Regions from separate parts of the Pseudomonas sp. BW7P1 genome, predicted to be linked through region 3. Evidence: riboswitches for the same ligand, from Rfam matches in the RefSeq annotation. Region 3 holds a riboswitch; each other region holds the start of a gene.
What was found. A riboswitch is a leader RNA that binds a small molecule or an ion and turns the genes downstream of it on or off. The one in region 3 is predicted to bind cobalamin.
Positions count from the first base shown of each region.

Region 1 (10,280 bases), 840 kb from region 3:
GGTACAGCAGCAGGTCGATGTCTTTGTCGCGGGTCGAACTGAAGAACAGTTTGTACTTCTTCAAAATTACGTTGATGGCGTAAAACACCGTGAAGCCGTAGGTGAACAGGCCGGCGGAGAAGTAGAAGTAATAGCGCGGCGCGTGGTCGGAGCCGAAGCGCCCGATGCCCTGCATGTTCAGCACGTCGTCGAGGAAGGCTTGCCCGCCTTGCAGGTAGGCCGCCCAGGCCAGCAACGCAACCCCGGCGGCCAGAATCACGCCCGACAAGAATGAAAACACCAGCAACAGGCGCCATTGGCGGCTGAGGAAGTAATACGCCCCGATGACGCAGGCCGGCCCGATCAAACCGATCGGCCCGCGAAATGCAAAGCCCAGCGCCAACCCGACGTACAGAAACGCCAGGCGACGCGGGTCTTTTTTGATTTCGGCGGAATACGCCACGTAGAAGCACATCACCGTAAACAGCGCCGGGTAGATATCCAGCGCCAGCGAGTTCACGCCGTCGAGAAAGGCCCAGGTCAACAGGCTGAACAGCACGCCATAGGCGCCCCACCGCTTGCTGTGCAGCGCCCCCAGCCGATAAATGAACACCAGCATCAGGGACGCCGCCACGCAGGACGGAAAACCCATGGACAGAATGGACACCTGGCCAAACGGCAAGGACACCAGATACACCAGCAAGGTGTTGAGGACGGTGTAGTCGGGATAGGGTTTGAGGTCGTCAGCAATCGGGAACAGCGTGACGCCGTGCAGCAACATGTATTCGGCGAAGTCGACAAAGCGCGTGGTGTAGTTGAGGACAGCGGGTTTGTACTGCAACACCATGAACACGGCCAGTGTCATGAAGAAAATGCTCAGGCACGGATTTCTGGCAATCAGTCCTTTCAACGTGCCTTCCCGCCAAGTGCGCGCTACAACAAGCGGGGCATCAAATCGATCCATCGGTAACCCTTTAACGAAGTTGTTCTTTTTGGCTGAAATCCATTAAGTCCGATTGCACCGGGAATGATCGCCCGCTTACCGGAAAGTTGAATTTGAGACTAGTCCACGAAGGGCACTATTCAAGCATTTCGCGCCCCAACATTCCCTGAACGAGAGGGATGAAAGTCAATAAAAAGCCCGGCCCGATCCTCTTCACTGACGAAGAGTATCGGGCCGGGCTTTTTGCCGTTCAGTTACTGGTTATTGACGGTGATGTATGGGTCCCAGGTGTGGTCTGTGCCGATCTGGTTAAGGTCACGGTCGTACAGTGCGAACGTGATGGTGTACCAGAGTTTGCCTGGATTCAGAGCAGTGGCTTGCCACAGGGAATACGTCACGTCGGTTTTGGAAATACCGCCGGGCGCCCCCTTGTTCAGGTAGATCACCACACCGGGCACGTTGAAAGAGACCGGTACCGACATGGTGCCTTTGTAGTCACCGCCCTGATGAGGATCGCCGGGCTGGACGTTCTTGATCTGTGCAATGCGGTCGAAGTTGCGCGACAGCGTGGTGGCGCGCCAGCGGATGTTGTCGCCGGTTTTGACATCGATCCACAGTTCGTTGCCACCTTCGCCGGTGTTGCCGCTTCCATGCGGATCCACGGCATCACGCGTCACCAGCATGGAAATCGCACCACCGACATCGTTGGGATGGGCGATCAGGTAATCGGCATCGATATTGACGAGTACGTCATAGGTATTGGTCGCGCTGGACATGTTCCTGCTCCTTGTTGGAATGGCATGACGACCGCGCCCGCAAAGGCTGTCCGGCTCATCCGGTCCCTGGATGCGGTCTGCGGAGAACGATAGGAGATGGCAGGATGGTGTCAACGTGCGATCAGTTGACGCGAAAAAAGTGCAGCAAAATACGCCGCTGCCAAAGCGTTGATCCAGGACTGTCCAAGTCGATCCCCTCATCGATTACGAGGCATTTTCTGACACGTTGAACTGCTGAAAACGTATAGACGTTGCCGGTATTCACCGAATGGCATGTACCTGAAACCCCGCCATGCCCAATGACGACAGCAACAAGGAATATGGATAGTATGGCGGCGAGTTTTTCCAGCATTCAAAACGGACGAAAGCTGATTCCACAATGAAAACATCTCTCATTGTCTTGATGACTGTCGCTCTATCAACTCAGACAACACACGTCTGCGCCGATAACACCAACGGCAAGAATCTCTATATACAGCGATGCGCCGTATGCCACGGACCCGATATCAAGGGAACCGGCCCGTTGGCCAAAAAAAGCAATCCCCCTACTCCCGACCTGACAACACCCGCCTTCAAGAAACGATTGAGTGACTACCCGGGCGTGATCGTGTCCTCGATCATCCTTCGCCCGAACGGCGACCTGATCCCGAAAACTTTGCGCGAGAATGGCGTGAAAATCCCACCGCACGCCTGGAGCGTAAGCGATTTTCGCGATTTGAATCAGTACATGAACGATGTCATTTCAAGAAAGCAGCACTAAGTCGGGCAGCACTCCCCTTTAGCGTTCGTCGGCGTTTTTGTCGCTGCCCTTTATGTTTTCAATCAGGTCAACCACATAGTCCTGATTGAAGCCCGCCACGAATGACCAGAACAGCAACTTGGCGTAGGCCGCATACCCTTCCGCGTGTTGGCAAAAAATATCGTTGAAGATTTGCTTCAGACACTGAGGATCTTTATCCGGAGTGATCACCGGAAACAGATCGCCTCGAATAACGCCGGAAAGGAACAACAAATACAGGAGCCCTGCCAGAATCCCGCCGATGAACGAAGGCAGTATCAACGCGAACCACGAGCGGGAGAGGTTTTCGATTTCCGGGTCGGTGAGTGCTGACAATCGCCTGTGAAACCCTACATAACCGCCGATATTCCCGGCGATACAGACGATAAACGGCACTTTGTAATCAGGCAGGCTGTAAGTGACGGCAATCGCCAGCGCCAGCAAGGCGATGAACAGCCAGAATATGCGCTTCCAGATGATGTTGAGGTCTTCCTGACGATTCATGATCAACTCCTTGATCGCGACCTTGTGAGGACTCTTCAAACGATAGACCAATCCTGTCGCACACACGGAAGCCCGAACCGAAAAAGACCTCGAAGGTGCGCGTCTGGATCCGGGCGCACCTTCGCCGCGACCGTTGTCAGCCCAGGCGCATCGACACTTCGATGTCATCGGCAAACGGCACGCTCAGGTAGCCGTTCTTGGGCGAGCGCACATGAGCCAGGTATTCCGGGCAGTAGTCGGTGTTATCGGCAATCACCAGCGCACCAGGTCGCAGGTGCTTTTCAACCAGCTTCAACACGTCGCCATACAACGCCTTGGCGCCATCGAGCAGCAACAGATCGACCGTGTCCGGCAGGCCGCTCGCCAGGGTCACCAGCGCATCGCCTTCGCGAATGTCGATCAGGTCACTGACCCCGCCTTCGACGAAGTGATGCCGCGCCAGCTCGACTTTCGATGGTTCGAATTCGCTGCCGATCAGCACTCCACCGCCGTTATCCCGCAGGGCCGCTGCCAGGTGCAGGGTCGACAGGCCGAACGAGGTGCCGAACTCGACGATGGCTTTGGCCTTGATGCTGCGGGCGAGCATGTACAGGAGTTTGCCGGTGTCTCGGGAAACGGGCAGCCACAGGTCTTTGAGCATTCCATAGAGTTCGCGGTATTCGGTTTTGCTGTGCATCAGGCGTTCGCGTTCTTCGTTGGACACGTCATTCAGAGCCGGGCTGGTGGCGGCGCTGGCCTGGGTGTAGAGGCGTTCGATCAGGGTGGCCAGAGGTTCGGCGGTCAAGGTCGTCATGGTGGTTTTCCGTCGGTTGAGGGCTAAAATGCGAATGATTCGTCGCGTTTAAATGATGCGAGCGAATGGCCCGCTTCGCTATTCGCATTCCCGCCCGACACCCGAGCCGCCCATGACCGATCGCCAGACCGCCCGTATTTCCTCACGCAAACAGCCGCAACAGGCTCGCTCCACCGAGCTGGTGGCGGCGATTCTCGAAGCGGCTATTCAGGTTTTGGCCAGGGAAGGCGCGGCCCGTTTCACCACCGCGCGGGTCGCGGAGAAGGCCGGGGTGAGTGTCGGGTCGCTGTATCAGTATTTCCCGAACAAGGCAGCGATTCTGTTTCGATTGCAGAGTGATGAGTGGTTGCAGACTACGCAGATGCTGCAGCGGATTCTGCAGAATCAGGATGCGCCGCCTCTGGAGCGCCTGCGCACGCTGGTCCATGCGTTTATCCGTTCGGAGTGTGAGGAAGCGCAGATGCGCGGTGCCTTGAGCGACGCGGCGCCGCTGTATCGCGATGCGCCAGAGGCCCACGAAGTACGGGCGACGGGCAAGCGCACCTTTGAGGCATTCATGGTTGAATTGTTGCCCGAGGCCAGCGAGCCGAGCCGTGTTCAGGCCTGTGACCTGATGCTGGCCACGCTCAGTTCGGTGGGAAAGGATTTTTCACTGACCCCGCGCACCGACGAAGCCATCACGGCCCGCGCCGAAGCGATGGCAGACATGTTTTGCGCCTATGTGGCGTCTCTCGACGCCAGGTAAGGCTGTCGATGCTCCGTCGTCAAACTACAGCCCCCTGCGCAAAAACCTACAAATACGTCAGAAAGCGCTGGCTTGTGGGCCAGATCCTCAGGTTTTATCTTTCTCCCTCACTGCTCATCGACAACATCTAGAGCACATTCAAGATTGATGGCTAGCCCTTGATCAAAACGAAGAAGACGCGATTGACGACACTGCCATCTCTCACTAATCTGCCCCCATCCCGCCCAAGGCAGTAAGCCGTCCTAACCATCCAGGACGTGCCAAACCCTTGGGCGTTTTTGTTTTCAGGAAGAACGTATGCCCAGCGCAGTTCTGGTTGACGGTGCCTACTTCATCAAAAGATTTCGAAGGATTGAGCCCCACAATGCATTCAATGCCGAGCGTGCTGCCGATCTGGTACACCGATGGGCAACCGCTCACCTGACGCCCAGAATGCTCACTCGTCCGAATGGACTGCATGCAGGGCTGCGACAGCCCTTTAGAAGAGAACTTTACAGAATTTTCTTCTACGACTGCCCTCCTCTGGACACCAAACAACATAATCCCATAACCAGGAAGCTCGTGGACCTCTCAAAGTCCCGAGAAGCGCTTTTTCGTAGAGAACTGCACCTTCGATTGCGTAGCAAACGCAAACTGGCATTGCGGCTGGGGCATTTGTCGAAGGATGTGAAATGGACGATCAAACCCGCCAAAATCGCCGAACTGCTCAAAGGCAAAATTCAAATTTCAGATCTGCTCGAAACCGATGTCAGCATAGAGACTCGACAAAAAGGCGTAGACATGAGAATTGGCGTCGATGTCGCTTGCCTTTCGTTCAAGCAACAGGTCGACCAGATCATCCTGATCGCTGGTGATGCAGACTTTGTGCCGGCGGCGAAGATGGCTCGCCGTGAAGGCATTGATTTCATACTTGATCCGATGTGGCAAAGCATTCCTGAGGGCTTGATGGAACACATTGACGGGCTGCGTTCCACCTGTCCAAAACCTCCGCCAAGACCCGCCATCAATGACAGCTGCAAAGCCTTGCTCTCAGAATATTGAGAACCAGTCTAGACGGCTACTCAGCGTAACTCGCAAACAACAAAACGCCGCAAGGGACTCCCGTCCCTCGCGGCGTTCGTTTTTCAGCGGCGGCGAGCGTCGAGGCTGAAGCGACCGGCACCGAAGGCCACGACTTGCAGCAGGCCGCCGGCCATGGCGATGTTCTTGAAGAAGTGGATGAACTGGTTCTGATCACCCAGCGCATTGTGGAAGGCCAGTGCGGTGAACACGCTGAACGCGGCCAGCACAGCGGCGACAGTGCGGGTGCGGTAGCCGGCGATCAGCGCCAGGCCACCACCGATTTCGACGATGACAGCCAGTGCCAGCGCCACTTGTGGCAGAGGCAATCCGACCGAACTGATGTAGCCGATCATCATGGCCGGAGCGGCCAGTTTGGAGAAACCGGAGAGGATGAAAATCACACTGAGCAGGACGCGGCCGATCAAGGCAACCGAGGCTTGCCTGGTGTCGGAAGCGTTATGTGCAGCAGTTGCTTGAGCGATGTTTGCAGAAGTAGCCATGGAGTATTTCCTTCAATTGGGGTCCGGTTCGACTTGAACCGTCCGGATGAAGAAATGTTGCGCCTCGGCAGCTCATCTGAATAGCCGACTAATTTAGATCGTTACGTTCGAAAAAATAGGTAAGCTGCTCAACCAGTCAGAACCATTCAAGGACACCGGCATGATCTCCGACCCGGGCACTCCGACACTCGATCAGCTTCGCGTATTCCTGACCGTCGTCGAAGTCGGCAGTTTTGCGGGGGCGGCGCGCAAGCTTCACCGGGCGACATCGGTCATCAGCTACTCGATTGCCAATCTCGAAATGCAGCTGGGCGTCAGCCTCTTCGACCGGGAAACCACCCGCAAGCCGCAGCTCACCGACGCCGGCCGCACCGTGCTGGCCGAAGCCCGGACCATCGCCAACGGCGTGCACGGTTTGCGCGCCAAGGTCAAAGGCCTGCTGCAAGGGCTGGAGGCCGAAGTGCATGTGGTGCTCGACGTGATGTTGCCCGCCGAGCGCGTGGTGGATGCCTTGAAATCCTTTCGCGAGGCATTCCCCACCGTCGCCCTGCATCTGCACATGGAAGCACTCGGCGCCGTGACCGAGCTGGTGATCAACCGCGGCGCGGTGGTCGGCGTCAGCGGGCCGATGAACGATGGCATCAACGGCCTCGAAAGAATCGGCATCGGCAGCGTGGAGCTGATCCCCGTGGCGGCGCCGAATCATCCTTTGGCATGCACCGAAGCCAATATTCCCGGTGCCGGTCGCGAGCACACGCAACTGGTGCTGTCGGATCGCTCAGAGCTGACCAGGGACAAGGATTTCGCCGTCCTCAGCAGCCGCACCTGGCGTCTGGCAGACCTGGGCGCCAAACACATGCTGCTGCGCGAAGGCATCGGCTGGGGCAACATGCCCAGGCCGATGATCCAGGAAGACCTGGACAGTGGCCGACTGGTGAAACTGGACCTGCCGGAATACCGCAGCGGGCAATACACCTTTGATGCGATCTACCGCACCGATGTGCCACCGGGCCCGGCGGCGCGTTGGCTGATCGAGCGGTTCGTGCAACAAAGCCAGGCGCAGGTGACGGTTGTCTGAAGCGCCCGCGAAAACCAATTGATATTTCACTGAAAAAAAGAGCACGACATGGAGTTATCGTTGATCAAAGAAATGTTCGAGTATTCGGCTTACGCCATTCTCGGAATTCTGGGTCTGTTTATTTGCTTTTGCTGGTTATTCGTTTGGCAAAGTCGTTTATTGCCAAGTCGGTTTAATGATATTCATTGGAAAAGAGTTGATTACGCCTGGATCATCGCAGGCTCGTTGGGCCTTGTATTTCAATTTATCCAGGTTGGCCTGGACTCAAAGCTCTCAAATCTAAGAGTGGAAGAAACCTTTGGTCAGCTTTCTGCCCAGTCCCTGAATATCGCAGCAGACGAATTAAGCGATGCCACAATCTGCTTGCCAGTTTCAACGGAAGAAGACTTGGCGAAAGAGTCAGCCCGGCAGCTAGCTGGCGCCTGCAATCTGTTTCAAAAAATTCGTCCTGCCAACCGCGTAAACACTGAGGTAGACATAAATATTTTCAGGAATTACGACAGCGTTTTCCCAGAAGCTGAAAAATTTACCAATCCGCTGATAGTTGAACGAATGAAGCGCTTCAAACAAGCTTACGCAGATTACAAGGAGCAAAAAGGCTCAATAGACAGCACGAAATATGCTGCCAAAGTCTACGAACGGTATCTGAAATTTTTGCAATACCTGGCTATCCCGCTTCTGGCTGGTGCCGTTGCGCTCAGACTGACGAAGGTCAAGGGGGAAATAAGATTAAAAACACACCCTATCGAAAAAAAAACGGAAGACTCCATCGCCCAAGAAGCATTGGCCAATGCGATAAAGGGGTTGGCAACCTCGGCCCAGCTCAACGAGCTGGTCGTCAGGCTCAATAAACTCGAAAGCTCAAACCGGCTCAGGCTGAACATCATTTTCATCATGATGTTTGTACTCGCCGCGGCGATTATTTCAGCGTTTATGCTCTCGAACTTCCATTAGAACCAGAGCCCCGATGATGCAAGTGTCGGCGTTCGCCTCATGCGCACGTCTGCACATCGACTCTGCAGGAGCTCTCACACCACAAGCGAAGTTGACGAGCGCCCACCCGGATGTTCAGATGCCGCCCTGTTTCAGGTGTCCCATGCCGCCGTGCATGGGGTGAAACGGGAAACCGGTACGTTCCTTTCGAACAAGTCCGGTGCTGCCCCCGCAACGGTAGGCGCGTGATGCTTTCGACAGACCACTGTGGCCAGACGGCCATGGGAAGGTGAAAGCCTCCAGACGCGCGAGCCCGGAGACCGGCCTGAAATGCTTTTGGCAAACTCCTGCGGTGGGCGGGCATGGGCCGGTGTCGGCGCGTGCGCGATGCCTTCTCCTGCATGCTCTTCTGCGAAGATCCTTTCGAGAAGACGATGATCAATCCTTTCAACACCAAGGCTCCATCCCTGTTGCTCGGCTGCCTGTTCAGCCCGCTGCTGCTGGCCGATGACACGCCGCTGCAACTCTCCCAGCAAATCATTTCCGCGCCGTCCGTGGAGTCCACCACCGTCGCCGACATGGCGCAATTCGGCAGCAAGGTCGAGATCGTCACCCGCGAGCAGATCGAACGCGCCGGCCCCGGTGCCGATGTCAGCCGCGTCATGCAAATGTTCATTCCCGGCCTGTACGTCGCGCCGAAAAACGGCCCGTTCGACTACGGCACCTACTCCCTGCTGGGCGGGCGCAATGACGACACGCTGATCCTGCTCGACGGCGTGCGCCTGAACAATCGCCTGTACGGAGGCTTGTACCTGGACACCCTGCCGGCCAACGCCATCGAACGCATCGAAGTGCTCAAGGGCGGGCAGAGCCTGCTGTTTGGCACGCAAGCCGTGTCCGGCGTGATCAACATCGTCACCCGCAGCCCGCAGAGCCGACAGGCCTCCGGCGAAGTGAACATGGGCGTGGATACGTTCGGCGGCACCACCGAGGATGCGCGGGTCGAGAACATCTTCACCAACGGTTTCGGCGACCTGGGCCTGCTGGCCTACGTCAGCCATAACGTTTCGGACGGCTATCAGCCGTTTCGCAATCGTGACATCCGGAACAGCAGCGAAAAGAACCGCGCCTACGAGGTCACGACGTTCGGCGGCAAGGCGATTCAGTCCTTTGGCGATGACACGCGCCTGGAACTGTTCTACCAGTACGCCGACGCCAACCTCGATTTTGCCCGCCCGGTGGACAACCACAAGACCACCAACGACCGCATCCAGCAGATCGCCACGGCGACCTTCGAGCAGAACGTCAACGAACGTCTGAGCTACTTCGTCAAAGGCCACATCAACGATTGGGACACCCGCTACACACGCATCAACAACACCACTGACGGTGGCACCCGAACCATCAATCACAACGACTACTGGGGCTTCACCGACTGGGGTGTACAGGCCGAAGGCAAGGCTGAATTGCCCGGCGGTCATGTGCTGGTGTTCGGTACGGACAACCAGTGGTTCAAGGGCCAGGACGACGTGCTGATCATCGACAACGACAAGGCCGAAGCCCACGCCTTCTACACCCAGTTACGGCCGAAGATCGATGCCCTGCCCGACTGGCATCCGAGCATCGGCATCCGCCACGAAGCCATGAGCGGTGGCGACAGCGCGACGGTCGGCATGCTCACTTCGCTGTATGACCTCAATGAAAACTGGTCTGTTCGTGGGCAGTACGGCACCGCCTACAAACTGCCCAACGCCGAGCAACTGTTCGTCAACGAACCGGGCGATGAACTGGGCAACCGCAACCTGAAACCGGAGAAAAGCCGCAACGCCGAACTTGGCCTCGACTACAAAGGCCTGCTGATCGACCGTGAGTTCAGCGCCAGTGTCACCCTGTTCAAGCGCAAGATCGATGACCTGATCACCCTCGATGACATCCAGTGGGTCAACGGCCAGGGGCGGATCCAGATGCGTGGTTTCGAGGCGGACGCGAAACTGGCACTCAACGAGCAATGGAGCCTGCAGGCGGACATGACCCGCAACCTCACCGAATCCCGCGCTGGCGTCACACTCAACGACGTGCCGAGCTTCTTCGCCCGTTCGCGCATCGGTTACGAGTCGGTTGACCGGATGTGGGGCGCCGGTGGCGCAATCCGTTATATCCGCGATGTGATCAGCGCGAAACAGGTCGAG
Region 1 covers NZ_CP103374.1:2,821,646-2,831,925, reverse strand. The annotation lists gene NWV16_RS12660 (ArnT family glycosyltransferase) at 1-844, opposite strand, end outside; gene NWV16_RS12655 (inclusion body family protein) at 1,177-1,698, opposite strand; gene NWV16_RS12650 (c-type cytochrome) at 2,078-2,458, shown strand; gene NWV16_RS12645 (hypothetical protein) at 2,477-2,980, opposite strand; gene NWV16_RS12640 (O-methyltransferase) at 3,117-3,773, opposite strand; gene NWV16_RS12635 (TetR family transcriptional regulator) at 3,886-4,518, shown strand; gene NWV16_RS12630 (NYN domain-containing protein) at 4,816-5,559, shown strand; gene NWV16_RS12625 (DoxX family protein) at 5,643-6,080, opposite strand; gene NWV16_RS12620 (LysR family transcriptional regulator) at 6,241-7,158, shown strand; gene NWV16_RS12615 (hypothetical protein) at 7,207-8,112, shown strand; cobalamin riboswitch at 8,229-8,435, shown strand; gene NWV16_RS12610 (TonB-dependent receptor plug domain-containing protein) at 8,526-10,280, shown strand, end outside.
Region 1: another riboswitch for cobalamin. It lies ahead of NWV16_RS12610 (TonB-dependent receptor plug domain-containing protein); the one in region 3 lies ahead of cobO (cob(I)yrinic acid a,c-diamide adenosyltransferase).

Region 2 (10,280 bases), 1.4 Mb from region 3:
TCGGCCACCTTGCGCGCCAGACGGGCGCCTTCTACGTTGAGTTCGTAGACCAGTTCTTCCATGCCGTAGTCGGCCATGGAAATCCGGGTGGCGTTGAACGTGTTGGTTTCCAGAATGTCGGCGCCGGCATCCAGGTAGGCCTTTTCGATGCCGCCGATGACGTCGGGACGGGTCAGCACCAGCAGGTCGTTGTTGCCCTTGACGTCGCTTGGCCAGTCGGCGAAACGCTTGCCGCGATAATCCTGCTCTTCGAGCTTGTAGCTCTGGATCATCGTGCCCATACCGCCATCGAGTATCAGGATGCGCTCTTTGAGAGCTTGCTTGAGAGCTTGAAGGCGGACGCTGCGATCGGACATTGGGGCTACTCGAAAAAAGACCATGACTAAGGGCCCGGATCATAACAAACCTGTGCGGATTTAGAGCATGCGCGGCTTTTGCATGAATATCGCTCATGTTGGCACGGGCGTCATAACGGTAGAATCGCGGCGATTTTCTTCAGGATCAGGATCAGGGACATGTCGTATCGCGTCGTCAGCATTTTCTTGCTGTTCTTAAGCTGGGGCGCCGCTGCGCAGCAACCCTCGATTTCCTACACCCGTGATATTCAACCGATCTTCACCGAGAAGTGCGTGGCCTGCCATGCGTGCTACGACTCGGCCTGCCAGTTGAACCTGGGCAGTGGCGAGGGCGCGGCCCGTGGTGCGAGCAAAATGCCTGTCTACGACGGTGAGCGCACCCGGGCAGCGCCAACCACGCGGCTGTTCTACGACGCTTTTGGCAAGCGCGCCTGGCAACAGAAAGACTTCTATTCGGTGCTCGACGCCCAGGGCAGCCAGGCCGCGCTAATGGCGCGCATGCTGGAGCTGGGGCACAAAACGCCGCTGACACCCAACGCCAAACTGCCTGAAGACATCGTGTTGGGCCTCAACCGCGAGAACATGTGCGCGATGCCCGCCGAATTTGACGGCTATGCAGGCGCACACCCGAAAGAGGGCATGCCGCTGGCGGTGACCGGCCTGACCGATCAGCAATATCAGACGTTGCAGCGCTGGCTGGCGTCCGGCGCGCCGATCGATGAGCAAGGCCTGGCGCCGAGCGCCAGGGAAGCGCTGCAGATCGTGCAGTGGGAGAACCTGCTCAACCAGCCGGGGGCCCGGGAAAGTCTGGTCGGGCGCTGGCTGTTCGAGCACTGGTTCCTGGCGCATGTTTATTTCAAGGACGGTGAACCGGGACATTTCTTCCAGTGGGTGCGTTCGCGCACGCCGACCGGCCAGCCGATCGACCTGATCGCCACCCGCCGCCCCAACGACGACCCGGGCACCCAGGTGTATTACCGCTTGTGGCCGGTGCAGGGCGTGATCGTGCACAAGACTCACATCACCTACCCGCTGAGTGCGGCGAAGATGGCGCGGGTCAAGAGCCTGTTCTACAACGGCAACTGGCAAGTGCATGCGTTGCCGGGTTACGGGCCGCAGAGCCGGGCCAATCCGTTCGCGACCTTCGAGGCGATTCCGGCGCAGGCGCGTTATCAGTTCATGCTCGATAACGCCGAGTATTTTGTGCGCACTTTCATTCGTGGCCCGGTGTGCCGCGGGCAGATTGCGACTGATGTGATCCGTGACAATTTCTGGGCCTTGTTTCAGGCGCCGGAACACGACCTGTACATCACCGATCCGAACTATCGCGGCCAGGCCACGCCGTTGCTGGCCATGCCGGGGCAGAACGACGATGTCGGAAGCGTTCTGAGCCTGTGGCACGACTATCGCAACAAGCGCAATAAATACGAGGCCCTGCGCCGCGACAGCTACGCCGAACTGCCGCCGCCGAGCTGGTCGACCCTGTGGGCCGGCAATGACAATGCGCTGTTGAGCATTTTCCGCCATTTCGACAGCGCCTCGGTGACCAAAGGCCTGATCGGCGAGGTGCCGCAGACGATGTGGCTGTTCGACTATCCGCTGCTGGAACGCACCTATTACCAGTTGGCGGTGAATTTCGATGTGTTCGGCAACGTTTCCCATCAGGCGCAGACACGCTTGTATTTCGACCTGATCCGTAATGGTGCCGAGCAGAACTTTCTGCGCCTGATGCCCGCCGATTCCCGTGAGGCTTATCTCGACGATTGGTATCAGAGCAGCGGCCAGTTCAAGATGTGGCTGGACTATGAGTCCATCGACGATGACAAGCCGACGGCGCTGAAACTGGACGCAAAAGACCCGAAACACGACTTCGCCATGCAGTTGCTTGCCCGTTACGGCGACCTCAATGCGCGGCCCGATCCGATCAACCGATGCAAGGATGCTTACTGTTCGCGGCCGAACATCGACCCGGCGCTGCAAAACGCCGAGCAGGCCCTGAGCCGCCTGACGGCGCGTCCCGCGGCCGGTCTGAAAGTGATCGATCAATTGCCGGAAGCCACCATGCTGCGCATCGAAACCCGCAGCGGCAAGCGCGAGGTCTACAGCCTGCTGCGCAATCGCGCCCACAGCAACGTGGCGTTCCTGCTGGGCGAGTCACTGCGTTATCAGCCGGGGCTCGACACCGTGACCATTTATCCGGGCGTGCTCAGCAGCTACCCGAATTTCATGTTCAACATCCCGGCGGATCAGGTGCCGGCGTTTGTCGATGCCATGGAAAACGCGAAGGATGCGCCACAGTTCGAGAAAATCGTCGAGCGCTGGGGCATACGCCGCAGCCATCCGCAGTTCTGGTTCTACTTTCATGACCTGAGCCAGTACATCCACGAAACCGACCCGGTGGAAGAGGGGGTGCTGGATATGAACCGGTACGAGAATCTTTGATCTTTCGGGATCAGCCTGCTGTCCGAACCCTTAGGGGCGCCGTAATCCATTGTGGGAGCGGCGGTGCTCTCCAAATCCTGGGCGGGAGCGCCATCGATGTTGATTTCAGTGCAGGCCCTGCGAGCGCTCGCTGCGTGGGCGGTGGTCTGCCATCACTTCATGCAGATTTTCTTCGGCTTCGAGGCGAGCGGGCCGTTGGGCCAACTGTTCATCGACAAGGGTGCCGTAGGCGTCGACATCTTTTTCGTGATCAGCGGGCTGGTGATTTTTCTGTCCACCGAGGGCAAGGCGCTGCCGCCTGCGCGGTTTCTGCTGTATCGACTGTTTCGCATTGTTCCGGCGTATTGGCTCTACACGGTGCTGATGGCGTTGCTGGTGGTGTTCGCCCGACCGCTGTTGCCGGATCAGAAACTGGACTGGGGGCATTTGCTGCTGTCGTTGCTGTTTATTCCGACCGAAAACCCCGGCGGTTACGGGATCTATCCGACCCTCAATGTCGGCTGGACGCTGAATTACGAAATGCTGTTCTACGTGTTGTTCGCCTGGGCACTGTTGTTTCGGTTGCAAGTCCGGTTGTGGGTGGTTGCGGCGCTGCTGTTCGCGGTGTGCCAGGCCTGGACCGGGTTCGGCTGGATCAGCGAGTTCTATCGCTCGGACATCGTTTACGAGTTCCTGCTGGGGATCGGCATCGGCATGCTCTATCGCCGTGGCTGGATCGGGCCGGCGCTCTGGCTGCCGCTGTTCGGGATCGGTGCGGCATTGCTGACGATCTACCAACTGCCGCCGCAACCCCGATTGCTGAGTTGGGGCGTGCCCAGTGCGGTGCTGGTGATGGCAAGCATGGCTTTGGAACGTCATGTGCAACGTTACAGGCTGCTCAAGCTGTTGGGCGACTGTTCGTACTCGGTGTATCTGATGCACGTGCTGATACTGTCGACCGGCGGTTATCTGGCCCGACGCTATGGGATCAACCCGTATCTGATGTTTTTTGTCTGTGCGCTGACCATCCTCATCGGTTCCCGGTTGAGCTACGAATGGGTAGAAAAGCGCAGTTATCAGTGGCTTAAAGCACGTATCGACGGCAAACCTGCGGATTAGGCGATTGCGAACTATTCCTACGTAAATACTGGGACTTTGTGTCGCACGCCGATTGGCGTAAACTCCGCCCAAGCCTGCGAGGAGTTTCCATGACCGCTATTACCATCACCGACGCCGCCCATGACTACCTGGCCGATCTGCTTTCCAAGCAGAACACCCCGGGCATCGGCATTCGTATTTTCATCACCCAGCCTGGCACCCAATACGCCGAAACCTGCATTGCCTACTGCAAGCCGGGCGAAGAGAAACCTGAAGACACCGCGCTGGGGCTGAAAAGCTTCACCGCTTGGATCGACTCGGTCAGCGAAGCGTTCCTGGACGACGCCGTCGTTGATTACGCCACCGACCGCATGGGTGGCCAGCTGACCATCAAGGCACCAAACGCCAAGGTGCCGATGGTCAATGCCGGCAGCCCGATCAATGAGCGCATCAACTACTACCTGCAAACCGAAATCAACCCGGGGCTGGCGAGCCACGGCGGCCAGGTCAGTCTGATCGATGTGGTTGACGACGGCATTGCCGTGCTGCAGTTCGGCGGCGGTTGCCAGGGCTGTGGCCAGGCGGACGTGACCCTGAAGGAAGGCATCGAGCGCACCTTGCTCGAGCGCATTCCGGAGCTCAAGGGCGTTCGCGACGTGACCGACCACACGCAGAAAGAAAACGCCTACTACTAAGGCGTACGCTGCACAGTCGAACGGCATGTGGCGAGGGAGCTTGCTCCCGCTTGACTGCTTGGCAGTCACAAACCAGGCAACGCATTGACCCGTGATGAGTGGGTTGCCTGGTTTCGGGATCGCGATGCGATCCAGCGGGAGCAAGCTCCCTCGCCACAATTGCTTTCAGGGCCTGTAAAGATGCGCGTGCCCCGCGCGATACAGCGACGACTCACTGAAATGATCGCTGCCCAACACCCGCCCGACCAGAATCAGCGCCGTACGTCGAAAGCCCTTGGCGGCCACCTTCGCGGCAATATCTTCCAGCGTCCCGACCACCCAATCCTGATCCGGCCACGTCGCCCGGTGGATCACTGCAATCGGGCAGTCTGCGCCATAGTGCGGCAGCAGCTCGGCGAGGATCTTCTCCAGATGATTGACCCCCAGATGAATCGCCATCGTCGCCCCGTGCTGCGCCAGGTTGCCCAGTTCTTCTCCTGCAGGCATCGCAGTCTTGTCTGCGTAACGGGTCAGGATCACGCTTTGCGAGATGTCCGGCAGCGTAAGCTCGGCGCCCAATAGCGCAGCGCATGCGGCGGTGGCTGTCACTCCGGGGACGATTTCAAACGGGATTTCCAGCTCTCGCAAATAGCGGATCTGCTCGCCGATGGCGCCATACAGGCTCGGATCGCCCGAATGCACACGCGCCACATCATGGCCGTTGGCGTGGGCTGTCTTGATCAGGTCGATGATCTGTTCCAGATGCAGTTCGGCGCTGTTGACCACGGTTTCAGCCGAATGACCTTCGAGTACCGCCGCCGGCACCAGCGATCCTGCATAGATGATCACCGGGCAACTGCGGATCAGCCGCTGGCCTTTGACAGTGATCAATTCCGGGTCGCCGGGGCCGGCGCCGATGAAGTAAACGGTCATCGCTCAATCCTGTGAAAGTAGGGCGGGTCGAGGCTTCATAAGCACTTCAGATGAAGAATGCTCATGATCGAAAGCGGGGATTATCGGAAATTTACGCCGCGCCGGCCAATGCCAGGGTTGCCTTAGCGTACTTTTGCCGGGAAATCAGCAGTTTTGCCGGGGCTTGAATCAACTGTTCTGCGAGCGCCAGTGCAGCGCTTTCCGCCACGCCGTAACAACCGGTGCGTTCGAAGGCAATCTGTGAATGGTGACTCAGTCGCTGCTGATAGCCGGCCAGTTCTTCGCTGCTGAAATACAGCAACGGCAGCGCCAGTTGCGCCGCCAGTTCCTGCAGGCCGGGTTCGTCGCGTTTCAGGTCGATGCTCGCCAAAGCCTTGACCGCTTCGATTTCGATGTGATGGGCCTGCAAGGCCTGGTCGAGCAAGGCGCGCAGCGTACTCGCGGGGCAACCGCGCTGGCAGCCCAGGCCGACCACCAGGGTCGGCGCTGCGCTGTCATCGGTCATGCGTGGTACTGACCATCGCTTTTACCGCGGAACAACCAGGCGCTGATCAGGCCCAGGGCCAGCCAGAACGCCACGTTGGTCAGCTGCGAAGCGATTTTGAACCGGGCTTCGAGTGCTTCCGGAGCGAGCATCGAGTGCACTTCCGGTTGCGGCGCACCGATCACATGTGGCACGGCGAGGATCGCCACGCCGAGGATCTTCATCAGCCAGTGGCGGCTGAACACGATCAGCGCGAGGCCCACAGCGGTCGAAGCGGCAGTGCCAATCCACCACATCTGGCGCGAGGCCAGATCCGCGGCGGCAGTTCCCGGCAGCTCGGGTGGCAGTCCCATTGTCGGTGCGAGCACGAACGTCGCGTAACCGGCCAGACCCCAGAGCAGGCCTTGCGAAGTCTTGGTAGGCGCACGCAGGGTGTACAGACCGGCCAGCATCAGGGCGAAGCCTACGGCGACGACCAGATTGCCGCCGGTGGTGGAGACCACGCGCTGCCAGCCGTTTTCCGGCTCCCAGGCTTCGGCATCGTGGGTGTGTGCGGCGGTGCCGGCGGCGTGTTCATGGACCTCGGCCACCGGTTCGGCTTTCTCGAAGGTTTCCGCCTGCAGAATCAGCGGCGAAACCCAGAAGCTTTGCAGCAAGGTCAACAGCAGGGCGGCCAGAAGACCGCTGAAGCCTGCGGTCTGCGCAATACGCTTGATCATGTCGTCAGGCCTCAGTGGCACGGGAACGCGGCGCTGTGGCGGGTATCGTGTGCGGCGTTGTGCACCGCTTCGATGTGCGAGAAACCGGCGAAGTAGACCAGACTGGCACCCAGGATCGACGCTAAGATCGCAGCGGTCAGGCGTTGGCTCAGGGTGGTGGTGCTGGCGATTTTGTCCGTGTTGCCGGCGGTGCTGCTGGTGATCGACATGGCGCTTCCCTCTGGAGTGTCAGCGGGTGAATGGAGCGCATGAAAACCCCTGCGAGCGGGCACGCAGCGGTTCGAACAGCGCCCGCCCACCGCGGGTTGTTATGTTCAGTGACGCAGGATGCGCACTGTGTGTTGCGGGCCGGTCTCCGGGCTCGCGAGGGGTGGCTGTCTGCCGACCTGCAAGCGTCACCTTCCCATGCCCGTGGGCACAGTGGATCTGACACTTCACTCGCTTACCGTTGCGGGGGCAGCACCGGACTGACATGGCTTTTGAGTAAAGCACATGATTCACCGGTTTCCCGTTTCACCCTTTGCAGGGCACCCGTAACAAGTTGTGTAGGAGACCATGAGGGGGGATTTGAGTCAATTGGGATTGGGATTGGGGGCATATCCGTTGCTTCGGGTGCTGCCGCTGGCGGTTTCGCCCTTACGGCGAGTCACCTTTTCCAAACGCCGGAGTGCCGGCCCAGCGAAAAGGTAACCCAAAAGGCTTTACCCTGACGTTCGGCCCTCGCTGCACCTCCTCTCGATGTGTTTGGCTTCGCCAAACGGTCGCTGCGCTCCCACCCCCGGAGCAATCCCTCCACTCAGCCTGCCGACGGGCCTTGAGATCAAAAGCTTTTCTCGAGCTAACGCTCATCGTGGTGAGTGGCTCTCGATCTGGCTCTGGCTTTTGATTTTTTGCCTCTTCGGCAGGCCGAGCGGAGGTGTTCATCAGGGGGCAGGCGCGCAGCGCCGTGCGGCGAAGCCGCATACATCGAGAGGAGGTGCAGCGAAGCAAACCGTAGGCGATGCCCCCTGATGGGCACCGTAGCGAGGGAACACTGAGCCTAGGCGAAGTGCCGTACGCCGGGGCAAAGCCTTTTGGTTCCTTTTTGCTGGGCCGGCATTCCGGCGTTTGAAAAAGGGACTCGCTGTAAGAGCTAAACCGCCAGCGGCAACACCCGCAGCAACGGATATGCCCCCCAATCCAAACATTGACCGGTCAACACACGATGCGTAGCCTTGCGCTTTCGAGGTTCTTCGGCCTACGCCGAAGCTAAGAAGGGAACGCGGTCCAAGCCGCGGCTGCCCCCGCAACTGTGAACGGTGCCGTTCGCTGCCACGCCACTGCCAGCCCAATCCAGGAGCCAGCGGGAAGGCGCAGCGAATACCGGGCCAACGCCCGAACACCGTCAGCCAGGAGACCTGCCTCGTCACAGATTCTCACTTTCAACCGGGCGGGGTGATCCGGTGGCGAACTCTCCAGGCACGCTTGCGCGCTGCCGGCCTCGTCCCGTATGCCCGCCACCTTGCCAAAGGGCATCCGATGAAAACACTGGCCAAACTCCCCGTCACCATCGTCACCGGTTTCCTCGGCTCGGGTAAGACCACCTTGCTGCGGCACATGCTCGACAACGCTCAGGGCCGCCGCATTGCGGTGATCGTCAATGAATTCGGCGAACTGGGCATCGACGGTGAAATCCTCAAGCAGTGCACCATCGGCTGCACCGAAGAAGAAGCCACCGGTCGCGTTTACGAACTGGCCAACGGCTGCCTGTGCTGCACCGTACAGGAAGAGTTCTTCCCGGTGATGCGCGAGCTGGTGGCCCGTCGCGGCGACCTCGACCACATCCTGATCGAAACCTCGGGGCTGGCCCTGCCAAAACCGCTGGTTCAGGCCTTCCAGTGGCCGGAAATTCGCAGCGCCTGCACCGTTGATGCGGTGATCACCGTGGTCGACAGCCCGGCTGTGGCCGCCGGCACCTTCGCCGCATTCCCGGATCAGGTCGACGCCCAGCGTAAACTCGATCCGAACCTGGACCACGAATCGCCACTGCACGAACTGTTCGCCGACCAACTGGCCAGCGCCGACCTGGTGATTCTCAACAAGGCCGACCAGACCAGCCCCGAAGATCTCGCCCGCGTGCGCCTGGAAGTCGCCGAAGAGCTGCCGCCGGCGGTGAAGATCATCGAAGCCAGCAACGGTCGCCTGCCGCTGGATGTACTGATCGGTCTGGGTGCCGGCGCGGAAGATCACATCGACGGCCGCCACAGCCATCATGATCACCACCACGACGGTGATGACGATCACGACGACCACGATCACGACGCTTTCGACTCGATCTCCATCGAACTGCCGCAAGCCGACGAAAGCCTGCTGCTCGATGCGCTGACGCAACTGGTGGTCCAGCACAGCATCCTGCGGGTCAAAGGCTTCGCGGCGATCCCGAACAAGCCGATGCGCCTGTTGATTCAGGGCGTGGGCACGCGTTTCGACAAGCACTTCGACCGTCAATGGGGAGCCGATGAGGCACGTGTGACGCGGCTGGTGTTGATTGGCCAGGAACTGGACGCGGCCAGTCTCGAAGCGCAACTGCGCGCCGCGCTCAGCGTTTAAGCCATGCATCTGCTCAGGACCCAGCCCGGCGGTTTCGTGTCGGATGACAACATTGCCGACCTTGGACAAACCCCCGCCGAGCTAGTGATTCTGTGCAGCGGCGACTCCAGTCTCGCGCTGCTCGCCGAGGCCGCACAGCAACTGCCCGAGGATTACCCGAGCCTGCGCCTGGCCAATCCGATGCAGGTGCAAAACCATGCATCGGTCGACCTGTACGTCGATGAAGTGCTGCGTCACGCCAGGGTCATTCTGATTTCGCTGCACGGCGGCATCGCTTATTGGCGTTATGGCGTCGAGCGGCTGGTCGAATTGTCCGAGCGCGGTGTGCAGGTGATTCTGGTGCCGGGCGATGATCGTCCCGATCCGGAACTCAGCGACTTGAGCACCGTGGGCGCCGAGGATCGCGACCGGCTCTGGCAGTTTCTGCGTCAGGGCGGCATGGGCAACGCACTGGATTTCTTCCACTGCCTGGCCAATCGCTGGCTGGCGCGGGATTACGAGTGGGGCGAGCCGCAAACGCTGCCGCGCACGGCGATATACCACCCGAACAAAAACACCGCCGCACTGAGTGACTGGCAAGCCGATTGGCGGCCCGGTCAAGCGGTGGCGGCGGTGTTGTTTTATCGCTCGCATTTGCAAGCGGCCAACACGGCGTTCATTGACGTGTTCTGCCAACGGTTGCAGGTGGCCGGACTCAATCCGCTGCCGATTGCCGTGGCCAGTCTGAAAGAGCCCGGCTGCCTGTCGGTGGTCGAGGACTGGCTCGATGAAGTAGACGCGTCGGTGATTCTGAACACCACCGGTTTCGCCCAGTCCAGCCCGGAAGCGCCGCATCTGCGGCCATTCCGTCGAAATATTCCGGTGATCCAGGCCATTTGCGCGCAGGACAACGAACCCGGCTGGCGCGACAGCGAGCAGGGCCTTGGGCCTCGCGATCTGGCGATGCACATTGCCCTGCCGGAACTGGACGGTCGGATCATCAGCCGGCCCGTCAGCTTCAAGGACC
Region 2 covers NZ_CP103374.1:3,382,940-3,393,219, reverse strand. The annotation lists gene metH (methionine synthase) at 1-356, opposite strand, end outside; gene NWV16_RS15110 (fatty acid cis/trans isomerase) at 516-2,798, shown strand; gene NWV16_RS15105 (acyltransferase family protein) at 2,895-3,896, shown strand; gene nfuA (Fe-S biogenesis protein NfuA) at 3,986-4,570, shown strand; gene cobM (precorrin-4 C(11)-methyltransferase) at 4,736-5,482, opposite strand; gene NWV16_RS15090 (cobalamin biosynthesis protein) at 5,574-5,987, opposite strand; gene NWV16_RS15085 (CbtA family protein) at 5,984-6,685, opposite strand; gene NWV16_RS15080 (CbtB domain-containing protein) at 6,697-6,894, opposite strand; cobalamin riboswitch at 7,014-7,235, opposite strand; cobalamin riboswitch at 7,894-8,105, shown strand; gene cobW (cobalamin biosynthesis protein CobW) at 8,204-9,274, shown strand; gene cobN (cobaltochelatase subunit CobN) at 9,278-10,280, shown strand, end outside.
Region 2: another riboswitch for cobalamin. It lies ahead of NWV16_RS15080 (CbtB domain-containing protein); the one in region 3 lies ahead of cobO (cob(I)yrinic acid a,c-diamide adenosyltransferase).

Region 3 (10,280 bases):
TCTGCCTTGATGATTTGCAGGTGATTGCCGGCAAGCCCGACTGGGAAGAGGCGATGTTCCATCTGTTCAATCGCCTGCGTGACAGCGGTCGACGTTTGTTGATTGCTGCATCTACCTCGCCTCGGGAGCTGCCGGTAAAACTGGCGGACCTGAAATCACGGCTGACCCTCGCGCTGATTTTTCAGATGCGTCCTCTCTCCGATGAAGACAAATTGCGCGCCCTTCAATTGCGAGCATCCCGTCGCGGTCTGCACCTGACCGACGAGGTCGGGCATTTTATTTTGACTCGCGGCACCCGCAGCATGAGCGCGCTTTTTGACCTGCTCGAGCAGCTCGATCAGGCCTCCTTGCAGGCTCAGCGCAAGCTGACCATTCCCTTCCTCAAAGAAACCCTGGGCTGGTAAAACCGGGGCTTTCAGCGGGTTTTGGCAAATTTCAGGCGTCAGAAAACCCGCTTTCCTGCGCACTGCGCAGGCCGCGTCTGGATTCAAACAGGCTTAAGCGCTTAGATGTAAACAAGAAACCGGGAAGTCACAAAAAGATCGATTGAATTTGCAAATGAGGCTGATAGCGGGCATAGTCTCGACTTCTTTACAACTAACAGCCACGGTCGTGCCCATGCTAAAGCGCTTCGCACCCCTCGTGCCTCTCGCACTCGTCACCCTGTTGTTCGGTTGCGCTGCTCATTCACCTGTCAATCAAGAGCAGCAACAACAGGTTAAAAATTCTGCTACCGCCCAGTCTTCCGTCATTTACCAGGAAGAGCTGGACACCGAAAAGGAACTGGCTGCCTTCAACGGCAAGAAGCCTTACCAGCTTCCGGTTCTGGCCGACAGCATTCTTGAACGCGGCATGTCCCTGATCGGTACCCGTTACCGTTTCGGCGGCACCTCCGAAGCCGGGTTCGATTGCAGCGGTTTCATCGGCTACCTGTTCCGCGAAGAGGCGGGCATGAATCTGCCGCGTTCTACTCGCGAAATGATCAACGTGGATGCGCCGCTGGTAGCGCGCAGCAACCTCGAACCAGGTGATCTGCTGTTCTTCGCCACCAACGGTCGTCGCGGTCGTGTCAGTCACGCCGGGATCTACCTGGGCGACAACCAGTTCATCCACTCCAGCAGTCGTCGCAGCGGCGGTGTCCGCATCGACAGTCTGGGTGACAGCTACTGGAGCAAGTCTTTCATCGAAGCCAAGCGCGCTTTGGCGAACGCTCCAACCGTGGTTACCGCTCGCAAGTAATCACGCCTTTGTCGCCACGTTCGTGGCGACAAGCGGTACCTTCGGGGCAATAGACATGAACTTTACAAGGTGAAGTTAAAGTCTTACTTGAAGTTTGCCGCGTAGCCGCTAGAATCCTGATCTATATTGATGGCAAACCGCCTGCGTCCCGACGCAGGCGGTTTTGTTTTCTGTCGAATCGGCAGTAAAAGCCGCAGCCAGATCAGGATGTTCTGCTTATGACGATGCCGGCCCGCCTCACCCTGATGTTCTTCGCAGCGCTGCTCAGCGCCTGCGCCAGCCGTACTCCACCGCCAGCCCCCGTGGTTCGCGCGCCCATTGTGTTCGGATCCTCCCAGGCCTTTTCTCCCGCTGCCGAAGACGTGCTGTTCCGTGCGCTCGGACTGGTGGGTACGCCTTATCGCTGGGGTGGCAACACACCCGATTCCGGTTTCGATTGCAGCGGTCTGATCGGTTTTGTGTACCGCGATGCCGCCGGCATCAGCCTGCCGCGTTCGACGCGCGAGATGATCGTCATGCAGGCGCCGAATGTCGGCAAGGAAGGGCTGCAGACCGGTGACCTGATCTTCTTTGCCACCAACGGCGGCTCTCAGGTCAGCCATGCAGGGATCTATGTCGGGGAAGGGCGCTTTGTTCATGCGCCGGCCACGGGTGGTACGGTGAAGCTGGACAGCCTGTCGAAAGCTTATTGGCAGAAAGCCTATCTGAGCGCCAAGCGCGTTTTGCAGCCGGAGCATCTGGCGCACAATCCGTAACGCTGCGAATCAAGAAAAAACCGTGGGAGCCCATTGGCTCCCACGGTTTTTTTGTTTCCGGGTCACGCTATTTAGCCGCAGAAACTCGCCACACCTTGTTCCCTACATCGTCCGCCACCAGCAATCCACCTTGCTGGTCGATCACCACGCCGACCGGGCGACCCATGGCGTTCTCGTCCTTGTCGAGAAAACCGGTCAGAACATCCACTGGCGTTCCGCTCGGCTTGCCGGCCGCAAAGGGCACGAAGATCACCTTGTAACCACTGTGCGGTTTGCGGTTCCACGAACCGTGCTGGCCGATGAACGCACCTTCCTTGAATTGGGCCGGCAGTGTGTTGCCCTCGGCGAAGGACAGGCCCAGTGAGGCCGTGTGTGGGCCGACGGCGTAGTCCGGTGCAATGGCCTTCGCCACCAGGTCCAGGTTTTGCGGTTTCACGCGCACATCGACGTGCTGGCCGTAATAGCTGAAGGGCCAGCCATAGAAACCGCCGTCCTTGACCGAGGTGATGTAGTCCGGCACCAGATCACTGCCGATTTCGTCCCGTTCGTTGACGGCGGTCCACAGGGCGCCACTTTGAGGTTCCCAGGCCAGGCCATTGGGGTTGCGCAGGCCAGAGGCGAAGATCCGGTGATTGCCGCTGGCGCGATCCACTTCCCAGATTGCGGCGCGGCCTTCTTCCTGATCCAGGCCGTTTTCGCCGACGTTGCTGTTCGAGCCGACAGTGACGTAAAGCTTGCTGCCGTCCTTGCTGGCGATGACGTTCTTGGTCCAGTGGTGGTTGAGCGGGCCGCCCGGCAGATCCACGATCTTGATCGGCTGGCTCTTGATTTCCGTTGCGCCGGGTTCGTAGTGAAAACGCAGCAAGCGGTCGGTGTCGGCGACGTACAGGTCATTGCCGACCAATGTCATCCCGAACGGTGAATTGAGATTTTGCAGGAACACCGTACGCGTCTCGGCCACGCCGTCGTGATCGGCATCACGCAGCAGGGTGATGCGGTTCGGGCTCGGTACGCCGGCCCCGGCGCGGCCCATGACTTTCTTCATCACCCAGCCGCGAATGCCTTTGCTGTCCTCGGGTTTCGGTGGGGCATTGGTTTCGGCCACCAGTACGTCGCCATTGGGCAGCACGTAGAGCCAGCGCGGGTGATCAAGGTTCTCGGCAAATGCCGCTACCTGAGTGCCTGCCGCCGGCGTCGGTTTCGCGCCGGCCGGCCAGCCGATCGCCGGGGCGATGTTCACCGTCGGGATCAGGGTTTTATTCGGTTCGGGCAGTTTGGGAGACGGGCCGGTGCCGTCCGAGACTTGCAGGCTGGAGGATTCGCCGCAGGCGCTGAGCCCGCCGGCGAGTGCGATGACGAAAAGGAGGTGGGGCTTGCGCATTGCTGATCTTCCCTATGAATGCATTCCTGATCATAGAGAAGTGCGCGAGCCCGATGGTTCAACTCCTCAGCCGCGAGCTTCCTTGAACAGCACGGCAATGCCGGGGTGATAGTTGCCGGCCTCGCTGCGCAATTTGCGGTAGGCGTAGGGGAAATACCAGGCGACGGCGCAGGTGTGTTCCTTTTGCAGGTCGTCGACCATGTCCTGCAGTTCTTCAGGGCTGGCGCTGTGCTGGGCTTTCTGCGGAGCGACGAACAGGCAGCCGAGCTTGAGATCGCTGGCGTAGCTGATGCGCTTCGCGTCACTGGTGATATCGGCCAGCGCCTGGGTCAGGTGCAGGCTGTTGACCCGCGGCCAGCGCTGAGTCGCCTGGATGTAGGCGCGATCTTCGGCGCCGGCCAGAAACAGGTCGGCCCGGGCATTGCGTTCGCCTTCTTCATTCTGCTTGCGGGTGGCGGTGTCGCGCAGGGTCACCAGTTCGGCCATCCAGGCGGCGGCGGACAGCAAGCCGAGGTTGGCTTTCTCGTCGTGCCAGTAGGGTGTGTCGTTGTCGCCGCGCACGGCGTTGTAGCGGTCGATGCAGTCGAACCAGCGTTCCAGCACCGGGCGCAGGAATTCCAGCCGCGGATTGCTGATGATCATGCCTTGCATGGTGCTCTCCCTTGTTATTGTGATGTGCTCTCTGCAGTCAAAAAGCATGGCTCTTTGATATCACTGCTGACAGTGTGGCACAAGATTGGCGTCAGATAATTGATCGGCGGCAGTTATTTGCCGCGCAGCGCCCTCTTCATTTGACGCTCCACCCCCAACCCTCTAACCTTCGCGGCTTGTTTCAGGTGCTCTGTGACCGCTGTCGACAGAGTGAAACAGGGAAGCCGGTGAGGATTGTCTTCACGCGAAGAGCCATCACGATCCCGGCGCTGCCCCCGCAACGGTAAATGAGTGAAAGCTGCGTTCGATGCCACTGCTGCAAAGCGGGAAGGCGCGCAGCCAGGCGTGAGCCGCTCATGAGCCCGGAGACCGGCCTGATCCATCCAGCGGCATCACGGTGGGCGATGCCAGGCTTGTTGCCGTCTATTCTTGTGCCTGCCCGCCGTTATCCAGCCTCAACGGAGAGCTCCCCATGACTGATTCCCTCGAACGCGACGAGCGTCACCTGGCGCGCATGCAGCGCAAAAAAGCCGTGATCGACGAGCGCATCGCCAATTCGCCAGACGAATGCGGTCTGGTGCTGGTGTTGACCGGCAACGGCAAAGGCAAAAGCAGCTCGGCGTTCGGCATGCTCGCCCGTGCCATGGGCCACGGTATGCAGTGCGGTGTGGTGCAGTTCATCAAGGGCCGCAACAGCACCGGGGAAGAGCTGTTCTTCCGCCGCTTCCCCGAGCAGGTGCGTTTTCATGTGATGGGCGAAGGCTTCACCTGGGAAACCCAGGACCGCCAGCGCGACATCGCCGCCGCCGAGGCTGCCTGGGAGGTTTCTCGTGAGTTGCTGCGTGATCCGTCGATCGGTCTGGTGGTGCTCGATGAGCTGAACATTGCCCTCAAGCACGGTTACCTCAACCTGGATCGGGTGCTCAGCGACTTGCAGGCCCGTCCGCCGATGCAACACGTCATCGTCACCGGCCGCGCCGCCAAACCGGAAATGATCGAGATGGGCGACACCGTCACCGAAATGGGCATGATCAAGCACGCCTTCCAGGCCGGTATCAAAGCGCAGAAAGGCGTCGAACTTTGAATCAGCCTCGTCACTGTCCGGCGGTTCTGATTGCCGCGCCGGCCTCCGGCCAGGGCAAGACCACCGTCACCGCCGCGCTGGCCCGCCTGCACCGCAATCAGGGGCGCAAGGTCCGGGTGTTCAAGTGCGGGCCGGATTTTCTCGATCCGATGATCCTCGAGCGCGCCAGCGGTGCACCGGTCTATCAACTGGACATGTGGATGGTCGGCGAGCAGGAAAGCCGTCGCCTGTTGTGGGAAGCCGCCGCCGACGCCGATCTGATCCTGATCGAAGGCGTGATGGGCTTGTTCGATGGCACACCGTCGAGCGCCGATCTGGCCCGGCATTTCGGTGTTCCCGTGCTCGGCGTGATCGACGGCACCGCCATGGCCCAGACGTTCGGTGCGCTGGCCCTGGGCCTGGCGCGCTATCAGCCGGACTTGCCGTTCGCCGGCGTGTTGGCCAATCGCGTCGGCACCGTGCGCCATGCGCAATTGCTCGAAGGCAGTCTCACCGAAGGTTTGCGCTGGTACGGCGCGCTGTCCCGGGAAACCGGGATCGAGTTGCCAAGCCGCCATCTCGGCCTGGTGCAGGCCAGCGAACTCAATGACCTCGATGTGCGCCTCGACGCCGCTGCCGAAGCGCTGGCCGGCACGTGCGAGGTCGCGCTGCCGCCGGCCGTCGAATTCGCCGCGCCTGAAACCGTGAAGACCGAAAGACTGCTCGAAGGTGTGCGCATTGCTGTCGCCCGTGACGAAGCCTTCGCTTTCACTTATGGCGCCAGTCTCGATCTGTTGCGGGCGATGGGCGCGCAGTTGAATTTCTTCTCGCCGATCCACGACACGGCGTTGCCCGAGGCCGACAGTCTGTATCTGCCTGGCGGTTATCCGGAACTGCACCACGTTGTCTTGGCGCAAAACACCGAAATGCTCGAAGCCATCCGCGTGCATCACGCCGCCGGCAAGCCGCTGCTCGCCGAGTGTGGCGGAATGCTCTATCTGCTGGATTCGTTGACCGATGTCGAAGGCATCCGCGCCGGACTGGTCGGTTTGCTCAAGGGGGATGCGGTGATGCAAAAGCGTCTGGCGGCACTGGCGTTGCAGTCCGTCGAACTGCCGGAAGGCCTGCTGCGCGGCCACACCTATCACCATTCCCTGACCACCACCGAACTGACACCGATTGCCCGAGGCCACAGCCCCAACGGTGGGCGCGGGGCGGAAGCGGTGTATCGCGAAGGAAGGATGACAGCCTCCTACGTGCACTTTTATTTCCCGTCGAATCCGTCGGCGATCGCTGCGCTGTTGGTGCCATGACCGACAACGCATTCACTGAGTCCGAGCGCGCAGCGGTTTACCGCGCCATCGCCGAACGCCGCGACATGCGCCACTTCAGCGGCGGCACGGTCGAGCCCCGATTGCTGCGCCGATTGCTTGAGGCCGCGCATCAGGCACCGAGCGTCGGCCTGATGCAGCCGTGGCGCTTCATTCGCATCAGCGACCGCGCCTTGCGTGGTCAGATCCGCAATCTTGTAGAGGAAGAACGCGTGCGCACCGCCGAGGCACTTGGCGAGCGCAGTGACGAGTTCATGAAACTCAAGGTCGAAGGCATCAATGACTGCGCCGAAGTGCTGGTTGCTGCGTTGATGGACGACCGCGAACGGCACATTTTCGGGCGCCGCACGCTGCCGGAAATGGACATGGCGTCGCTGTCCTGCGCGATCCAGAACCTGTGGCTGGCCGCTCGCGCCGAAGGCCTGGGCATGGGCTGGGTGTCGCTGTTCGAACCGCAGGCGCTGGCCGATCTGCTGAAGCTGCCGGCAGGGGCCAAGCCGCTTGCGGTGCTTTGCCTGGGGCCGGTCGAGGCATTCTATCCGGCGCCGATGCTGGTACTCGACGGCTGGGCGCAGGAGCGTCCGCTCAGTGAACTGCTGTATGAAAATGTTTGGGGAGTGAATCAATGAGTGTGGCGTTGCTGAGTGTCGCCGCCGTTGCGCTGGATGCGCTGCTGGGTGAACCGAAACGCTGGCATCCGCTGGTGGCGTTCGGCAATTTCGCCGGGCGCATCGAGCAACGATTCAACACCGGCGGGCGCGGCTGGCGCAGCCATGGCGTCACCGCGTGGGTGATTGCCGTGCTGCCGCTGACCCTGCTCGCCACGGCATTGTCCTGGGCGCCGTATGTGGGCTGGATCGTCGAGATCGTTGCGCTGTATTGCGCCCTCGGCATGCGCAGCCTCGGTGAGCACGTCGAGCCGGTGGCCAAGGCCCTGCGCAGCGATGATCTGGAGGAGGCGCGCAAGCGTGTGGGTTACCTGGTCAGCCGTCAGACCCGTGAGCTGGACAGCACCGCCGTCGCCCGTGCCGCTACCGAGTCGGTGCTGGAAAATGGCAGTGATGCAGTGTTCGCCGCGATCTTCTGGTTTGTCGTGGCCGGTGTGCCGGGCGTGGTGCTCTATCGCCTGAGCAACACCCTCGACGCAATGTGGGGTTATCGCAACGAACGTTTCGAGCGTTTCGGCTGGGCCGCGGCAAAAATCGACGATGTCCTCAATTACATGCCTGCGCGTCTGGTGGCGTTGACCTACGCGCTACTGGGCAAGACCCGGCTCGCGCTGAAATGCTGGCGCACCCAGGGCCCGAAATGGGACAGCCCGAACGCCGGTCCAGTGATGGCGGCCGGCGCAGGTGCCTTGGGCGTCGAGCTGGGCGGCCCGGCGATCTATCACGGTGAGCTGCACGAGCGTCCGCAATTGGGCGAAGGTGCGCCGGCGGATGCCGATTCCATTGATCGCGGCTGGCAATTGGTTCAGCGCGGGGTATGGTTATGGCTGCTGATTCTCTGCGTGGGGGCTGAATTCTATGCTTGAGCACGGTGGCCGGCTGCGCAGGGCGGCGCGCGAATACGGCATCGCGGAAGAAGACTGGCTCGACCTGTCCACCGGTCTGGCGCCGTGGCCGTTCCCGGTCCCGGAGATTCCGCTGCGGGCCTGGGCGCGCTTGCCGGAAACCGATGACGGTCTGGAGCAAGCGGCGTGTGACTACTACGGCGCTGCGCAGGTATTGCCGGTGGCCGGTTCGCAGATGGCCATCCAGTTGCTGCCGCGATTGCGCCGGGCCGGCAAGGTTGGCGTGCTGTCGCCGTGTTATGCCGAGCATGCCGAGGCCTGGCGGCGCAACGGTTATATCGTTCGCGAAGTGTTGGAGCAGGAAGTCGAGTTTTTCCTCGACAGCCTCGACGTGCTGGTGGTGGTCAACCCGAACAACCCTACGGGCCTTGGCCTGACCCCGGCGCGTCTGCTCGACTGGCACGCGCGGCTGGCCCAGCGCGGTGGCTGGCTGGTGGTCGATGAAGCGTTCATGGACAACACGCCGCAACTGAGTCTGGCGCCGTATACCCATCAGGTCGGGCTGATCGTGTTGCGTTCCTTCGGCAAGTTCTTCGGGCTGGCCGGTGTGCGGCTGGGGTTCGTGCTGGCCGAGCGCAAGTTGCTCCGCTTACTGGCCGAGCAGGTGGGGCCCTGGGCTGTCAGCGGGCCGACCCGGGTGCTGGGGCAGGCGTGCCTGCAAGACACTGAAGGTCATACACGTCAGCGGATCCGCAGCGACGAAGCCAGCGAGCGGCTGGCCGCGCTGCTCGAGCGCCATGGCTTCAAGCCCCAGGGCGGCTGCGCGCTGTTTCAGTGGCTGATCACCGAGCATGCTTACGCACTGCATGAATTCATGGCCCGGCGCGGCATCCTGCTGCGTCTTTTCACGCACAACAGCAGCCTGCGTTTCGGCCTGCCGGCCAATGCCGCCGATGAGGTGCGTCTTGAACAGGCCTTGCAAGCTTTCGCCGTGGACCGCTCGATGGAAAAGACACCCGCATGACCACTTTAATGGTGCAGGGCACCACCTCCGACGCCGGCAAAAGTACGCTGGTGACCGCGCTGTGCCGCTGGGCGACCCGTCAGGGCGTCGCCGTGGTGCCATTCAAACCGCAGAACATGGCGCTCAACAGCGCGGTGACCGCCGACGGCGGCGAGATAGGCCGGGCGCAAGCGGTGCAGGCGCAGGCCTGCGGTCTTGAACCGCACACCGACATGAACCCGGTGCTGCTCAAGCCCAACAGCGACATCGGCGCCCAGGTCATCATCCATGGGCGTGCAGTCAGCAGCATGAACGCCGTCGGCTATCACGACTACAAAGCCATCGCCATGCAGGCCGTGCTGGCCTCTCACGAGCGCTTGAGCGCTGCATATCCGCTGGTGATGGTCGAGGGCGCGGGCTCGCCGGCAGAAATCAATCTGCGCGCCGGCGACATCGCCAACATGGGCTTCGCTGAAGCGGTGGACTGCCCGGTGCTGCTGATTGCCGACATTAACCGTGGCGGCGTATTTGCCCATCTGGTGGGCACGCTGGAATTGCTGTCGCCGAGCGAGCAGGCGCGGGTGAAGGGCTTTGTCATCAATCGCTTTCGTGGCGACATCGCTTTGCTGCAACCGGGCCTCGACTGGCTGGAGCAGCGCACCGGCAAACCGGTGGTGGGCGTGCTGCCTTACGTGATGGATTTGCATCTGGAAGCCGAGGACGGCATCGACCGGCGTCAGACCGACAAGGCCGAGCAAGTCCTGAAAGTGGTGGTGCCGGTGCTGCCGCGCATCAGCAACCACACCGATTTCGATCCGCTGCGGCTGCATCCTCAGGTGGATCTGCAGTTCATTGGCCCGGGGCAGACGATTCCGCCAGCCGATCTGATCATCCTGCCGGGCTCGAAAAGCGTGCGCAGCGATCTGGCCTGTCTGCGTGCCAATGGCTGGGAAACCGCCATCCGTCGTCATCTGCGCTATGGCGGCAAACTGCTGGGGATTTGCGGCGGCCTGCAAATGCTCGGCGAGCAGGTGCATGATCCGCTGGGTCTGGAAGGCGCGCCCGGTTCCAGCGCAGGTTTCGGTCTGCTGGCATTTGAAACGCAGCTTGAAGCCGAGAAGCAGTTGCGCAATGTGCGCGGGCGCCTGGCGCTGGAGGATGCCGAGGTCAGCGGTTATGAAATTCATGCCGGTGTGACGACGGGGCCTGCGCTGGAAAATGCTGCTGTCCATCTGGATGACGGTCGCTGTGATGGTGCGCAAAGTCTCGACGGGCAGATTTTCGGCACCTACCTGCACGGTTTGTTCGAGTCGCCGGCGGCCAGTGCGGCGCTGTTGCGCTGGG
Region 3 covers NZ_CP103374.1:1,984,766-1,995,045, forward strand. The annotation lists gene hda (DnaA regulatory inactivator Hda) at 1-404, shown strand, start outside; gene NWV16_RS09020 (C40 family peptidase) at 619-1,239, shown strand; gene NWV16_RS09025 (C40 family peptidase) at 1,458-1,994, shown strand; gene NWV16_RS09030 (PQQ-dependent sugar dehydrogenase) at 2,062-3,375, opposite strand; gene NWV16_RS09035 (hypothetical protein) at 3,442-4,026, opposite strand; cobalamin riboswitch at 4,193-4,419, shown strand; gene cobO (cob(I)yrinic acid a,c-diamide adenosyltransferase) at 4,499-5,110, shown strand; gene NWV16_RS09045 (cobyrinate a,c-diamide synthase) at 5,107-6,402, shown strand; gene bluB (5,6-dimethylbenzimidazole synthase) at 6,399-7,049, shown strand; gene cbiB (adenosylcobinamide-phosphate synthase CbiB) at 7,046-7,954, shown strand; gene cobD (threonine-phosphate decarboxylase CobD) at 7,947-8,957, shown strand; gene NWV16_RS09065 (cobyric acid synthase) at 8,954-10,280, shown strand, end outside.